DNA from 2 places in the Xenorhabdus santafensis genome. Region 1 is predicted to be linked to the other one. Evidence: predicted binding sites of a transcription regulator. Region 1 holds the regulator's gene; the other holds the start of a gene.
What was found. Region 1 encodes ArgR, which controls arginine synthesis, uptake and breakdown. Its sites were predicted from a motif close to ANTGAATAAAAATACANT; they were not measured.

Region 1 (8,312 bases):
GTGCTTTCAGTGCCGCCTTGAGTTTTTCATTGGCATATAAGTCCAGTTTCATCTGAACTTCACCTTGAACATTGGATACGCCACTAGTCCCTAAGATATCGACTAAACCCGCTTTGTTGATATCCCTATGAATGATTTTGGCACCCAATTTGATGGCAGACAGAAGTGCGGTAAGTTCACCTGTAGCATGAGGAAAGTCTTGCTGTTTTTCGACGATGAATTCGCCTAATGTTTTCATGACAAAGGCCTTGAATTTGATTATGGTTTTAGGAAGCGTGCTTCACTGTTATGTTTCACTGATTTAGTGTTGCACTTATGCGCGGGCAGTTTAGCTAAAGAATGGAATCATTGATAGGCCATTGCATTTCTTATATGCGAATTGATGGTTAGAATAGTGATACAGTTCATGCTATCAGTTAGAAATAAAAGTGGATAGAAACAAATGCGCATTCATATTCTTGGCGTCTGTGGTACTTTCATGGGGGGACTCGCAATCCTCGCTCGTTCACTGGGTCATGAGGTCACTGGCTCTGATGCCAATGTGTATCCGCCAATGAGCACCTTGCTGGAAAAACAGGGTATCGAGTTGATTCACGGTTATGATCCTGCACAGCTCGATCCTGCACCGGACATAGTGATCATCGGCAATGCTATGGTACGCGGCAATCCTTGTGTGGAAGCGGTATTGGATCGTGGTATACCTTATACTTCCGGCCCGCAATGGCTGCATGACAATGTACTGCCGGAGCGTTGGGTATTGGCTGTTGCGGGAACTCACGGCAAAACAACAACGGCAGGTATGCTGGCATGGATTCTGGAAGCCTGTGGCTACAAACCAGGGTTCCTCATTGGTGGGGTGCCGGGTAATTTTGAAGTTTCAGCACAACTTGGTGAAAGCCCATTTTTTGTGATTGAAGCGGATGAATACGACAGCGCTTTTTTCGACAAGCGTTCTAAATTTGTACATTACAGCCCTCGTACACTGATCATGAACAATCTTGAATTTGATCATGCTGATATTTTCGAGGATCTGGCGGCCATTCAAAAACAATTCCATCATCTTGTCAGAGTTGTGCCTGGTACGGGCAAAATTCTCGTTCCTGACAATGATATCAACCTGAAACATGTGCTTTCCATGGGGTGCTGGAGTGAGTTGGAGCAGCTTGGCGAAACCGGGGACTGGCAGGCGAAAAAAATCAGCCAGGATAGTAGTCATTATCAAGTATTCCATCGTGGGGAACTGGTTGGCGAAGTGAACTGGTCATTAGTCGGTGAGCACAACATGCATAATGGCCTGATTGCGATTGCCGCCGCCCATCATGTTGGCATACTGCCTGTGGATGCTTGTCTGGCACTGAGTAAATTTATTAATGCCCGCCGCCGCCTTGAGTTGCGTGGAGAAGTGAATGGCATCTCAGTTTATGATGATTTTGCCCATCACCCAACCGCCATTTTGGCGACATTGGAAGCATTGAGAAGTAAAGTCGGTGGAGTGACCCGCATTCTGGCTGTATTGGAGCCACGCTCGAATACGATGAAAATGGGCATGAGTAAAAATGATATCGCACCTTCTATGGGGCGTGCAGATGAAGTTTTTCTCTACCAGCCTACCAATATGCCGTGGCAGGTTGTTGAAATTGCCGAGCAGTGTGTCCAGCCCGCCCGCTGGAGCGCTGATATAGATGTGTTGGTTCGGATGATTGTTGAGACAGCACAGCCGGGTGATCACATCCTGATTATGAGCAATGGCGGTTTTGACGGTATCCATGAAAAATTATTAACAGAGCTGGCTAAGAAATCAGTCCCTGTTTGATTGGATAACGGGTGCAATGTTGTGATTGCAACATTATGTATAGATGGAGGATCGCACCGATTGGGCGATCCTCTGTGTTTATCTGCCGTTAGTTCCCCGTCACTTTGATTCTTTGTTACATTGGCGCAACCCAGAATCCATAAAGTACAGACGACAGAAAAGGGTTAAAGTTCTTGCTCAAATAAGTTTAGAATTGCTTCGTAGAGCTGTTTTGTCGTCAGGTCTTGTGCTGGCGTGGTAAAAATAGTGTCATCACCCGCAATGCTGCCAAGGATCCCTTCCGCTTTTCCCAATGAATCTAAAAGACGGGCAATCAACTGTGCAGCGCCCGGGCTGGTGCGTATAACCACAATGCTATGGTTATAGTCGATATCCAATACCAGATTTTTTAATGGGCTGGTTGCCGTGGGGACACCCAATTCTGCCGGCAGGCAGTAAACCATTTCCATTTTGGCATTACGGGTTCGGACAGCACCAAATTTTGTCAGCATTCTGGAAACTTTAGATTGGTTGATATTTTCAAACCCTTCATCCTGAAGCGCTGAAACAATTTCACCTTGGGAGCTGAATTTTTCTTCTTTCAATAATGCCTTGAAAGCTTTTACCAAATCTTCCTGTTTCGAAGGAACACGCATATTTCACCATCGTTATATCCGTTATGAGACGGATATTATGCAAAACAGTGAATTTTTATTCAAGAAAGAGCGGCGAAAATGGGAACATACCTCCCAATGAATTTCAGATTACATTGTGGCGGAAAGGGAATAATCAATGCGCCAGAACTCATTTATCCCCTTAGAGGGGATGGATTGAGCATAATCGCTGATTTTGTACATATTGTTTCATTAACGTTTTTTAATTAAATTTGTTTAATTAATGTTCGGCTATAAACGTTTTATTTTTACCTGTCTCTTTTATTCATAAAGTTTGTTCATAAAGCCTGCAGATAAAGCCGATATGGTAAATGCATTGTTAATTAAATGGTGTTGTTTGAAATTGCAGGGAAGAGTAAGGTAATTGGCTAATTAATTAATGAGATAATGGGAATAAATATCAAAAAAGTGTCCGTTATCTCATTAACAGATAAGCCTTTTGTCTAGAATAAAACAACTTTGGTGTTCCATCATCAAGCCATTAGGTGGATAATCTAGCTGTTAACAGATTGTTTTTAATACGTAGTGATGAACGAGTTGAGAGTCCTCTTTATCATTGTGGTTTTGATGGAAAGAGTGAAATAACTCTCTTAACCAGACAAATTTAAGTTTTTTACAGCACTTATTTTAAGGAGTATCAGGATGAAAGTTGCAGTTCTCGGTGCAGCCGGTGGTATTGGTCAAGCACTCGCCCTTCTACTTAAAACCCAGCTTCCTTCAGGTTCAGATCTTTCCTTGTATGACATTGCTCCGGTAACTCCAGGCGTAGCCGCCGATTTGAGCCATATCCCAACGGAAGTCAAAGTCGTCGGTTTTGCTGGTGAAGATGCAACCCCTGCATTGGTAGGCGCTGATGTTGTATTGATTTCTGCGGGCGTGGCGCGTAAACCTGGCATGGATCGTTCTGATCTGTTCAACATCAATGCAGGGATCATTCGTAATCTGGTTCAGCAAGTTGCGAAAACATGCCCTAAAGCATTAATCGGAATTATCACAAACCCAGTGAATACCACCGTGGCGATCGCGGCTGAGGTTCTGAAAAAAGAAGGTGTTTACGATAAAAACCGTCTGTTTGGTGTGACTACTCTGGATATTATCCGCTCTAATACTTTCGTGGCTGAACTGAAAGGCAAAAAAGTAGAAGAAACAGAAGTTCCAGTGATTGGCGGGCACTCTGGTGTGACCATTCTGCCACTGCTGTCTCAAATTCCAGGTGTCAGCTTCACTGATGAAGAAGTTGCTGCGTTGACCAAACGTATCCAGAATGCCGGTACTGAAGTGGTTGAAGCCAAAGCAGGTGGCGGATCTGCAACTCTGTCTATGGGACAGGCCGCAGCACGTTTCGGTCTTTCTCTGATCCGTGGTCTGCAAGGTGAAAGCAACGTTATCGAGTGCAGCTATGTGGAAGGTGACGGAAAACATGCCCGTTTCTTCGCTCAGCCAGTTCGCTTGGGTAAAAATGGTATCGAAGAACGTTTAGACATTGGCAAGTTAAGTGACTTTGAACAAACAGCACTGGATAACATGTTAGATGTTCTGAAAAAAGATATCGCATTAGGCGAAGAATTTATTAATGGTTAATTTATTTAATTCGTAATTTATTAATATACGAATTAAGTTAAATATATTAGATAACTTAAACCGCTAGTTATTTTTTAACTAGCGGTTTTTTTTAATAATTAAATTGGTCGCTAATTATTTTTTTTATCTCGAATCTTTCTTTCTAATAATTCTCCAGTAAGCGGATTGAAATAACGACTTGGCCATATTTCAGACGGATGCAATTCTAAATAATTCGCTATTATCCATTCTCCCTTGGGCCACGGGCGAGAAAGAGTATTCGCCAAAGTTGATGAACTTAACCCAGCCTCACGAGAAACTGCTGCCAGTGTAGTTCCACGTTTACGTAAAGCGGCAATAATATCAGCAGGATGCCAATCCGATTTCATAGAAATCATTTTTTTAATCCTTTCCTATTAAATTTGAAGCCACATTAGTGGTATAACTAAAGTGTTAGTGTGAAATTAATAACGAACACGAATCTGTTATTAAGAAAATAAAATAACATTATTTTTTCTAAAAATATTTCTAATTTTTTCTTAATAACTTCTTTTTTGAACTTGGTTACAAAAATAGAGAAACATTATGAAAAAAGAGTGGTATACGGCAATGGAGTTGACCGGTGTAGGCGAGTTACCTAGATCACCACAAGGAGTTAATGCCAGAGCAAAACGTGAAGAATGGTTGAGGCAAAAACGAACCGGTGTTCAAGGCAGGGCAATTGAATACCATTATTCTTGTTTTCCTGAATCAACTTTGGCGGCTTTAGAACTTAATGAAATGTCACCAGAATATCAGGTTCAGAAACAAGATCCTCTCTCTATTTGGGTGAGTGCATTTAATTTACTGACAGAGGAAGAAAAGGAGGTAATTACCGAAGTGATATTGCGTGATGGAATAAGAAGTTTTTTGGAAAAAATCACAGCAACCTAAGACAGCTTTTGAAAAGCCAAATATCCAAAATTTGGCTTTCTCTTCACTGTCCTGATACAACGCGAGGAGCAAGAGATGAAAAAAGAATGGTATTCTGCAAAGGAACTCATCGGCCTCGCAGGGCTGCCATCATCTCCCCAGGGGGTAAACCTGATGGCAAGACGCGAAGGTTGGGAACAACGCCGTAAGCGTGGGGTACAAGGGAAAGCACTCGAATATAATGTCAGCAGTCTGCCTGAAGAAGTTTTGAATGTCCTGACAGTCAGCGAAAGCTCAGTTGAATACTACCGGAATAAACGACAAGACCCATTTATGATTTGGGTGGAAGCTTATTATCAGCTAACCAAATCTGAAAGGGAACGAATGGTAAAATTTATCTTGAGAAAAGGGCTGTCGAGTCTTGTTCAATACGTCGGAATTCAAGATATTGAAATTAAAGATATTGAAAATAAAAACGGCACCCCAGACTGAATTATCTGGGATACCGATTGGTGTCGCTCAAGAAAGTCGCTGTACCGCGACATGGGCCAAACCGACCAAGGCCGCCTTATATGGAGAATCATCCAATACTTGCAACGCTGAAATAGCTTTATCGGCTTCTTCTTCCGCCCGTTGGCGGGTGTATTCAAGCGAACCACACTGTTTCATTGTTGCCAGTACGGTATCCAATAAATGGCGGCCGTTTCCTTTCTCAATGGCATTGCGGATCAATGCAGATTGCTCTGGCTCTCCATGGTTCATGGCATGCAAGAGTGGCAGCGTTGGTTTGCCTTCGTTTAGGTCATCCCCGGTGTTCTTGCCGAGCGTGCTGTCATCAGAATCATAATCCAGCAGATCATCGATTAACTGGAACGCAGTGCCAAGATAGCGGCCATAGTCACGCAGAGCGGTTTCTTGTTCTGGAGAAGCATTGGCTAGAATTGCTGCTGAATGTGCGGCAACTTCAAACAGGCGGGCGGTCTTACTGTAAATAACCCGCATATAGTCGTCTTCTGAAATGTTGGGATCATTACAGTTCATCAACTGCATCACTTCGCCTTCAGCAATGACATTTGTCGCGTCAGACATCAGTTTCAATACACGCATGGAATCAAGATCTGTCATCATTTGAAATGAACGTGTATAGATAAAATCACCGACGAGAACGCTGGCGGCATTGCCATAAATCGCGTTGGCTGTTTCCTTGCCACGACGCATGTCAGATTCATCAACGACATCGTCATGCAATAATGTTGCGGTGTGAATAAATTCAATCAAAGCCGCAACTTTGACATGTTTTTCATCGTCACAATGAAGCGCCTTCCCAGCGAGTACTGCAATCATCGGGCGAATACGTTTACCACCGCCACTAATAATGTAGTAACCGAGTTGATTGATTAGCGCAACATCAGAATTTAATTGGTTAAGAATGGTTTCATTAACCGCGGCCATATCGTCAGCGGTAAGTTTTATTATCGATTCTAAATTCATGTTTTGGCTTTTAACTCTGATTCAGAGCAGTGCTCATTAAATTAGCATATCAACAGATATTACGATGTATCGATTGTACTTGAAAAACAGCTTAAATAAATGACAATCGAAAAACTCCGTTTTTTTCTCATCTGTTCTAATTCTGCACTTGTCTTCCAAGCGGTTTTTGCGTAGAATTCGCGCCCTATTGTGAATATTTTATAGCGCACTCTGGATGAAATTTAGGGGGTGCGCGGAAAGCGGAGTTTATATGTACGCGGTTTTCCAAAGTGGTGGTAAACAACACCGAGTAAGCGAAGGTCAAACTATTCGCTTGGAAAAACTGGACATCGCAACAGGTGAAACTGTTGAGTTTGACCAGGTACTGATGGTCGCTAATGGCGAAGACATCAAAATCGGCGCTCCAGTAGTTGAAGGCGTTAAAGTTAAAGCTGAAGTTGTTGCTCACGGTCGTGGCGAGAAAATTAAGATTGTTAAGTTTCGTCGTCGTAAACACAGCCGTAAGCAGCAGGGCCACCGTCAGTGGTTCACTGATGTTAAAATCACTGGCATCGCTTAAGATATTAGGAGAGCAGATAAATGGCACACAAAAAGGCTGGCGGCTCGACTCGTAACGGTCGCGATTCTGAAAGCAAACGTCTGGGTGTAAAACGTTTCGGTGGTGAGTCTATCCTGGCTGGTAGCATCATCGTTCGTCAACGTGGTACTAAGTTCCACGCTGGCAACAACGTAGGCTGTGGCCGTGACCACACCCTGTTCGCATTAGCTGACGGGAAAGTTAAATTCGAAGTTAAAGGTCCAAAAAACCGTAAATTCATCAGCATCGAAGCTGAATAAGTTTTTTGACTCTTAATCGAATCGGAAGCCCTGCAATGTGTGTTGCGGGGCTTTTTATATTCTGGATTACGCCATCTCTGGGTACTGCCATCCAGCTTTACAGTGGCTATCCTACGGAGAAATAAGATGAAATTTGTAGATGAAGCCAGAATACTGGTTGTAGCGGGAGATGGTGGCAATGGTTGCGTCAGCTTCCGTCGTGAGAAATATATTCCAAAAGGTGGGCCAGACGGCGGTGATGGCGGAGATGGTGGTGACGTCTATCTGTTGGCTGATGAAAACCTAAATACGTTGATCGACTACCGTTTTGAAAAATCCTTCCGTGCAGAACGTGGTCAAAATGGACAAAGCCGCGATTGTACCGGCAAACGTGGTCAGGATATTACTATCAAGGTTCCGGTTGGAACGCGTGTACGTGATATTGCCACCGGGGAAATTCTGGGTGACATGTTGCGCCATGAACAGCGTTTTATGGTCGCAAAAGGAGGCTTCCACGGCCTTGGCAATACCCGCTTCAAATCCTCAGTGAACCGTGCTCCTCGTCAAAGAACGATGGGTACGCCAGGAGAAAACCGCGAACTGATGCTGGAGTTGATGCTTCTGGCTGATGTGGGCATGTTGGGCATGCCAAATGCCGGTAAATCCACCTTCATCCGTGCTGTTTCAGCAGCAAAACCGAAAGTCGCCGATTACCCATTTACCACATTAGTACCAAGCCTTGGTGTTGTGCGCATGGATAATGAGCAGAGCTTTGTGGTCGCTGATATCCCTGGTTTGATTGAAGGGGCAGCAGAAGGGGCTGGCTTGGGTATTCGCTTCCTGAAACATTTGGAGCGCTGCCGCGTACTGTTGCACTTAATTGATCTGTGCCCGATCGATGAATCCAATCCGGTTGAGAATGCTCGTATCATTACCAAAGAGCTGCACAAGTACAGTGAAAAACTGGCAGAGAAACCACGTTGGTTGGTATTCAACAAAGTAGATCTCACTGATCCAGAAGAAGCCAAGCAACGGGCTCAGGCTATTGCCGATGAGCTTGGTTGGGA
Region 2 (8,312 bases), on a different contig from region 1:
CATCGGCCACAAATGCGATAACTTCGCAATTATCGTAATGCTCTTTTAGCCACGGGATAATTGCGGATGTATCCAAACCACCTGAATATGCCAGAACGATTTTTTTAATCTTTTTAGTCATAGGGATAACCTTTTAAATTTACGCCGAGATCCGAGTGCCAACAGGTATGCCATTAAATAACGCAATCAATTGATCCGTATATCGCCAACTCGCAATATCAACAGGCTGCCCAAGCGATTTGGCAGCATCCAATGCGGCATGTACTTTCACTATCATGCCTTCGGTAATGATGCCCTGCGCAATGAGCTGCTCTATTTTTTCTGCGGTAGCTTCGGGGATTTTTTGACCTTTTCCATCCAAAATGCCGCTGACATCAGATAAAAATACTAAATCTGCATTTAATACCTGAGCAATGGCGGTTGCCGCTTGATCAGCATTCACATTCATTAAATCACCCTGCTCGGTGATACCGATTGAGCTGATAATCGGCATGTAACCCACATCCAACAGAAGTTTCAGGAGATCAGGTTTCCCCGGCTCGGCCTTTCCGGTATGGCCGAATTCCTCACCAAGCTGAGTCACCTTCGCAATTCCACCATCCCCCAGACATAACCCAATCCCGGGTAAACGAAATTTGGTTGAGCACGCCAACAGTGTTTTGTTAGCTGTTCCAGCCAATGTACCGGCAATGATGTCGATTTGATCTTCTGGCGTAACCCTCAGCCCCTGTTTCTTTGAAATCGGTAGCTCCAATCTCTGCATTAAATCATCGACCAAACAGCCACCACCGTGCACAAGAAGCAACGGGCGTTTATGGTTTTTCCGGTATAATTGCAATGTGGTAAATAACCGTTCCAATGCCTCTTCACTGTCTAACAGCACACCACCCAACTTGATAACTAACGGAACCATCGGATTTATCCTCTGCCAGTACTATACCCTTCGTCTTTCAAATCGCTTCTTTGTTGGCTGCGATGCAACTTGAAATCCATTGGGTATAACTTGTATTAAAAATAACGGTTGTCGGAAACTTCACTCGTTGGAATTAACGCATTCAATTCAAAATCAAAGCAGAGCCTGAGTTTCCTCATAGCCAAAACGAATATTCATGCACTGCACTGCCTGTGCAGCCGCACCTTTTAATAGATTATCTTCAGCCCCGACAATGATCAGATGTTGCCCCTGAACAACAAAGCCAATATCGCAAAATGGCAACCCCACAACGGCTTTCAGCGCAGGAACCCCTTGGTCGTACAGGCGAATTAGCGGTTTATCGTGATATGCCTGCTGATAGGCTGCCTTGATTTGATCTTCTGTCACGCCGGGTTTCAATTTACAGGTAATTGTGGCGAGAATGCCGCGGGCAAAGTTGCCTAAATGGGGCGTAAAAATCACATTTGTACCTAAATGTGTAGCAATTTCAGGATGATGACGGTGGTTAAACACACCATAGGGCTGCAAGCTGACTTCGCAAAAGCTATTTGCGATTGATGCCTTTCTTCCGGCGCCACTGACTCCGCTGACAGCATTAATGACAGGCCAGTGCTCTGTATCCAATAAGTTCTGTTCAAGCAAAGGCTTTAAGGAAAGCTGAGAAACTGTAGGATAGCAACCCGGGACTGCAATCAAATGTGCTTGTTTGATTTTTTCCGCCTGCCACTCCGCCAAGCCATATACCGCTTGTTCTAACCACCCGGGATTTTTATGCTCGAATCCGTAGTATTTTTCGTAGAACTGTGTATTTTGTACGCGATAGGCACCAGATAAATCGAATACGATACAACCCGCTTCCAGGAATATCGGTGCAATATCGTGGCTAACTTTGTGATCTGTAGCGAGGAACACCACATCAATCCCATTTGCAGCCTTAGACACATCAGTCAATGGTTGTAAGGGCAAATCGAGCAACCCTTTATATTGCGGATAAAGTTCTGAAAAACGTTTTCCTTTATCTAAGCTTTGAGAAGAAACCATCAAGCCAGAAAGATGGACATAAGGATGACGTTGTAGATATGCTGCTAACTCTGCTCCGGTATAACCACTGGCACCAACGACGAGTGTCTTCAACATGGGAACTATGCACCTTACTATTAATTATTCAAATAAATTAATTATCCAAATAAGATTGTGTTAAACAGTAACATTAGTGAATTTTTATTCATATTGTGTGAATCAATATTCATATCATTATGAGGAAAGGCTGTCAACAGTGAACATTAAATTACCGTCATTTATGCAGTTATATCATCAACTCATTGCCGCACCTTCTATCAGTGCGACAGATGTTGAATTAGATCAAAGTAACGAAATTGTGATTAATCTACTGGCTGAATGGTTAACAGAGATTGGTTTTTCCATTGAAATTCAGCCCGTCCCTGAAACCCGGGGAAAATTCAATTTATTGGCGACATTAGGCAGTGGATCAGGTGGATTGTTGCTTTGCGGTCATACAGATACCGTCCCTTTTGATGCCAACCGCTGGACACAAGATCCATTCACATTGACCGAGCGTGATGGCAAGTTATATGGCCTCGGCACCGCAGATATGAAAGGTTTTTTTGCCTTTATTGTTGATGCACTGCGGGATATTGATGTCAGAAAACTGACTCACCCTCTTTATATTCTTGCTACTGCTGACGAAGAAACATCAATGGCCGGCGCACGTTACTTCGCTGCCAATACCCATATCCGGCCTGATTTCGCCATCATTGGCGAACCTACCTCATTACAGCCTATCCGAGCCCATAAAGGGCATATCGCTCAGGCAATCCGTATTGAAGGGAAATCAGGGCATTCAAGTGATCCCGCTCGGGGTATCAATGCCATCGACTTGATGCATGAATCCATCACTCAATTGATAGAATTACGCAATACATTGCAGGAACGCTATCACAATCCGGCTTTTGTTATCCCCTACCCCACTATGAATTTCGGTCATATTCATGGCGGGGATGCAGTGAATCGCATCTGTGCCTGCTGCGAACTGCATATGGATATTCGCCCGTTGCCGGGGCTGACGTTACAGGATCTAAACGGATTGCTGAATGAAGCACTGGAACCCGTCAAACAGCGCTGGCCGGGGCATTTAAGCGTCACCGAACTTCATCCCCCAATACCGGGTTATGAATGCCCAACAAACCACGAGTTGGTTGGTGTCATTGAAAAACTTTTGGGAACAAAAGCGGATACCGTCAATTACTGTACAGAAGCGCCTTTTATTCAGGAATTATGCCCAACATTGGTTTTGGGGCCGGGATCGATTGAACAAGCGCATCAGCCCGATGAGTTTTTGGATATGACGTTTATTGAACCGACAAGAAAACTGCTTTCACAACTTGTGGAGCATTTTTGTTTGGAGGCGGGTTAAAGAGCTTTAAATCAAAAATCATAGTTCACCTAACCATCAAGTGACTAATTGACTTTCCCTCAAAAACGCTCATAATTAGTACCATAAATGGACTGGGAGTGCCCGGTCGGCGTTATAACCTCGGTGAGTGCATCGGGGTTTTTCGCTATTTAGAGCTAAGGAAATATTTTTAATCCCCGCTGCTTATAATCTATTCCAACAGTATTTCTTCCGCCTGCGCAAAAGAACTTTTTCTCCAAGATAGCAAATGCTTGGTTAGATTGTTCTGGTTTCAAAACGTACCTACCAATAGGCCGAGCAACTAAATCAGCAAGCTGCAAGCCAGAGGAATTGCTTGTTTTTGCAGCCATCCTAATCTTAAAAGGCAATTCTTTGTGGTACTTATTTTCTCCATTACAAATTCGGAAAAACTCTAGCTCAAGCTCCTTGTCCTCTTTAGCACCTCGTTGTTCCACAATAACGTGTGTTTCTCGCTCCTGTTGCCCCTTTTCTACTACAAAATCATACAAAGTCTCTAAACAATAACGTAATGCAATATGATATGGATTCTGGATCTCATTTTTGTGGGCGTTTAATTTATGCTTTTCAATCACACACGATGACAATATAAAGTTACTTTCACTGATGAAAGTGCTAAGCCGGGCCAAAAACTGATTTTTCTCCTCTCTATTCTTAAAAATTGTAAAATCGCCTTTTTCCTTACGAATTTCGTGTTCATGAAGAATCACAAGGTCATGACCAAAATAATCAAATTTAATTCTCTGTAATTTAGGCACAACTTTCGAAAGATAGTGTTCTTTGTAAAAAATACAAAAAGCTAAAACGAATACAGGATAATTTTTATCAAGCTGTACTAAACCATGGTCACCACTTTCGTCAACATACACGACAAAATCACTAAAACCTTTACTCATTTTTCATCCCCCCTTTTGATTAGTGAATTACTTTCCAGAGCCACCCATAACTTTCCTTTGCATACCTCGTTAAAATTATTCTTATTTCTCACAGCACTATACACGAGTATAAATATCATCCAACTATATAGACATTGATTGCCCTGCATTCAATACACACCATATTCCCCAATGTGAATTTCTTTCACGTTCACTTTGAATATTCCTCATTGGTAATAAGCCATTTCTGGATTGACTAAAAATCCTGCTTACCCCATTCTATTTGGACATCTAAACGTATAGACATATAAGCATTTAAACATCTAAATGTGAGCGGATATGATAAAAATTCCGCTTGTTTGCGAGGGTACAGGGTATGAGTTTTTTTCACGCTAATCAGCGAGAAGCGCTGAACCAGAATTTGGCTGAGCTTGAAGGACAAATTCGAGTTTCTTTTGAATTTTTTCCACCCAGCACGGCGGACATGGAAAACACCCTGTGGAAATCCATCGATCGTTTAAGCAAATTGAAACCTAAATTTGTTTCTGTGACTTATGGGGCCAACTCCGGCGAACGTAATCGCACCCACAGCATTATCAAAGGAATCAAAGAAAAAACCGGCCTTGACGCCGCACCTCATTTGACGTGCATTGATGCCAGCCGCGAAGAATTGCGCAACATTGCCCATGATTATTGGCACAGTGGCATTCGTCATATCGTGGCACTGCGCGGTGATTTACCCAATAATTGTTGCAAACCAGAAATGTATGGTGCTGATTTAGTTGAGCTCTTAAAAACAGAGGCGGATTTTGATATTTCTGTTGCCGCTTATCCGGAAGTACATCCCGAAGCGAAAAGTGCCCAAGCTGATCTTATCAACTTAAAACGCAAAATTGATGCGGGTGCCAATCGCGCCATTACTCAATTCTTTTTTGATGTGGAAAGTTATTTGCGTTTTCGCGATCGCTGCGTTGCAACGGGAATTGATGTGGAAATTGTGCCGGGAATTTTGCCTGTTTCGAACTTTCGTCAGTTACAACGATTTGCCACAATAACTAACGTCCGCATCCCAAGCTGGATGACCAGAATGTTTGAAGGGCTGGATGATGATCCGGAAAGCCGTAACTTAGTTGGTGCATCGATTGCCATGGATATGGTGAAAATTCTCAGCCGCGAAGGCGTGAAAGATTTTCATTTTTATACCCTGAACCGGGCTGAGTTAAGTTATGCCATTTGCCATACATTGGGGGTTCGCCCTGTATAACTACATTGTCCAATGGATTAAAAAATGGGAATATCAGCCTCAATCAACACTTCTGCATTGAGGCTGTTCATATTTCTTGCAACCCCGGCTTTTGATAAAAAATACCACCATAAATGCCCCAATTACGACTATACCTGCACCATTCAGAATACCCCATCCTGCTTGGTACCCCATAATCGCCCCAATAGATAAAGATGCCGCCATATTAGAAAAATAGGTCACCAACGAATTGATTCCCTGTAATTTATGTTTAAAGGGGCTGTTAATAAATTCATTCAGTAAAAATGTCCCACCATTAAACATAAACGCCCAACCAAGACCAATAAAAATCAGTGAAAACAGAAAACCGAGTTTTTCATCCCAGAAAATCGCGATGACCATGCCGACAAGAAAAAATACAGCCCCCGACATAATCAAATTCGCCGTCTTAAACCTGCCTACCCAAAATGGCAGAGCCAAAGCAGGTGCGTACATGGCGAAAAAATGCCATTGCAGCACAAATGAACTTTCTTCTATAGAAAATTGTTTATGCAGCATCGCCAATGGAGTCGCATTCATTAATAACGTCATCAGGGAAAAACCGACTGCACAGCTTCCTGTCGCCAGAAAAAATAATTTTGATTTTAAGAGGCCAGAAAAATCATCACGCTGACTACTTTCCTTACTGACCAAAGGGGTGGTTTTGTTTTTATGAACAACAGGAAGACGAATAAAAAGCTGCGTTATCAATGTCACGATACACACCGCAGCCGAAAGTAAAAACGTCCCCAAGAAGTGATATTCAGGAAATAAATAAGCGCCTTTTGCCGCAATATAAGGCCCCAATATTCCTCCAGTAATGCCACCACCAATAATCAATGAAATTGCTTTTTTCTTACTGGAAGCGTTATCAAAGACCTCTGCCGCCGCAAAGCGGTAATATTGATTAAAAACCGTTGAGCCACCCAAAATAAATGTTCCCAAAGTAAAAAAAGCGAAAGATTGATGAACAATCGCGATCCCCGCCAATCCACTTCCCGCTATTCCAATTACATTGCCAATGGCAAAAGCATTTCTTCTGCCATATTTTTCCATCAGCATTGAAGCATAATAAACCATCAATGCAGCACCACACACCGTCGCGGTTACAGGCAATGTTGATAGAGAATCCATGGGAGACAATCTGTTGCCCACCAATGTTGAGGTTAACGTTAATAAAGAAACAATCGTTCCGGTAAGGCCCTGTCCGATAAAGAGTAGAAATATGTTCAAATGATTTCTGTTCATTATCACTGTCTTATACCCAATGAATTTGAAGATACAGCGTAAACTACGTGGATGAATACGGCCGATTAAGCTGCAATTTAAAAGGTGGCAGATACTTTCATTATCTTTTGATTAGGGAATGATGAATGTCTGCCCTACCTTCTTATTACCATAAAAGATATTTATATAAAGAGTGGAATATCTCTTTTTTGAATGGGTTAGAAAAATTGAATGGATTAAAAACGAAAAACCGAATAGTTCCCTATTCGGCTCAAACTGGTCAAAGAATCAAGACCGGTGCCATGAGTTATTCAGCAATAGTCGTTTCATGCAAATAACGCCAACGAGGATATCCATCAACACATGAAATAATCACCACAGACCAACGGCTATGGGTAACTCCGTCTTTGGTTTGTCTTTCACGGTAGCGTAAGACAACTTCCTCATCGTTTGATGTCATTACCTTGCATTCATCAATCTCAATTTTTAGCCCTGCCCGGGCACCCGCGTTAAGATTAAACATCGCCTTGACTTGCTCTAAGGTGACATATTGTCCTGCTGTCGTGACCATAGCGAAATCCGGGGTAAAACTATCCAGCAATTTTTCCAGAGCCGCAGAACCTTTCTGTTGCTGATTGGTAAAAACATCTTCAATCCATTGGGAAAGTTCGAATACACTCTGATAAGCCGTTATCTCTTGTTCCTTTCTCATCTTTTCTACACCTATTTTTTCAATTGATTCAATCTGATTAATGGCAGTAGGTTAAATATCGCAGCAAGAACAAAAGTAAGGTGATACGCATGGGTATCATTAAAACTTTGCTGCAATAAATTAAAAAGCATCATAAATAACGCGGCACCGACACTGAATGACATTTGGCGATTGAGGTTCCAGACCACACTGGCGCGAGATAATTGTTCCTCAGCAAAATCCATCAATGCCGTTGTTTGTGCTGTATTGGCGCTAATCCCGCCACCAATCCCCATCAATAAATAAGCAGCCACTAAGCTGAAGAAATCATCGCTGTGATTAATCGTCGTCAAGAGAGCAATGCCAATGGCGTGAAGAATCAAGCCACAGAAAAACAAACGATATGCCCCTAAACGGTTATACATGCGTCCACAAAACAGGATCGCTCCCAATGAACCCATCGCATACAGAAACATCAGAGAACCTGTTTTTTCCGCCGACCAACCCAACTTGTGCTGCAAATAAAAAATATTCAGCAGGTTAACCCCAGTAAATGCACCCGGAACTGCATGATAAATCCATGCCGAAAGGCGCATACGTGTATTCGCCATGACCGAGAGATCCAAAATGGCATTTTGCACATAACGGCAATGTCGTCGGTAAAATAAGGCAAATAAGCCGCCGAAAATGACAGCCGTAATTGGCAACCATTTAGATTCAGCATCTGCGTAGGTAGAAAGGCCGAGTAGTAGGAATACCAAGCTCAAACTGACCAATAACAACCCCTTGAGGTCAGGCTTTCGAGCAAGGATTTTTTCATGATTTCGCAACCACATGAACGAAAGTAACGA

Region 2: argC (N-acetyl-gamma-glutamyl-phosphate reductase) is a predicted target of ArgR. The motif match lies at 2,147-2,164, and genes of this name have one in related genera.

What each region holds. Positions count from the first base shown of each region.
Region 1 covers NZ_VCDN01000019.1:1,100-9,411, forward strand. Annotated here, with positions in the region: gene fbp (class 1 fructose-bisphosphatase) at 1-238, opposite strand, end outside; gene mpl (UDP-N-acetylmuramate:L-alanyl-gamma-D-glutamyl-meso-diaminopimelate ligase) at 443-1,813, shown strand; gene argR (transcriptional regulator ArgR) at 1,978-2,448, opposite strand; gene mdh (malate dehydrogenase) at 3,109-4,047, shown strand; gene FE392_RS05530 (helix-turn-helix domain-containing protein) at 4,158-4,424, opposite strand; gene FE392_RS05535 (DNA-binding protein) at 4,612-4,959, shown strand; gene FE392_RS05540 (DNA-binding protein) at 5,035-5,430, shown strand; gene ispB (octaprenyl diphosphate synthase) at 5,458-6,429, opposite strand; gene rplU (50S ribosomal protein L21) at 6,680-6,988, shown strand; gene rpmA (50S ribosomal protein L27) at 7,009-7,266, shown strand; gene cgtA (Obg family GTPase CgtA) at 7,393-8,312, shown strand, end outside.
Region 2 covers NZ_VCDN01000012.1:209,672-217,983, reverse strand. Annotated here, with positions in the region: gene FE392_RS03815 (argininosuccinate synthase) at 1-121, opposite strand, end outside; gene argB (acetylglutamate kinase) at 140-913, opposite strand; gene argC (N-acetyl-gamma-glutamyl-phosphate reductase) at 1,067-2,071, opposite strand; gene argE (acetylornithine deacetylase) at 2,211-3,368, shown strand; gene FE392_RS03795 (DUF3800 domain-containing protein) at 3,524-4,282, opposite strand; gene metF (methylenetetrahydrofolate reductase) at 4,638-5,525, shown strand; gene FE392_RS03785 (MFS transporter) at 5,565-6,791, opposite strand; gene FE392_RS03780 (hypothetical protein) at 7,078-7,482, opposite strand; gene FE392_RS03775 (MFS transporter) at 7,494-8,312, opposite strand, start outside.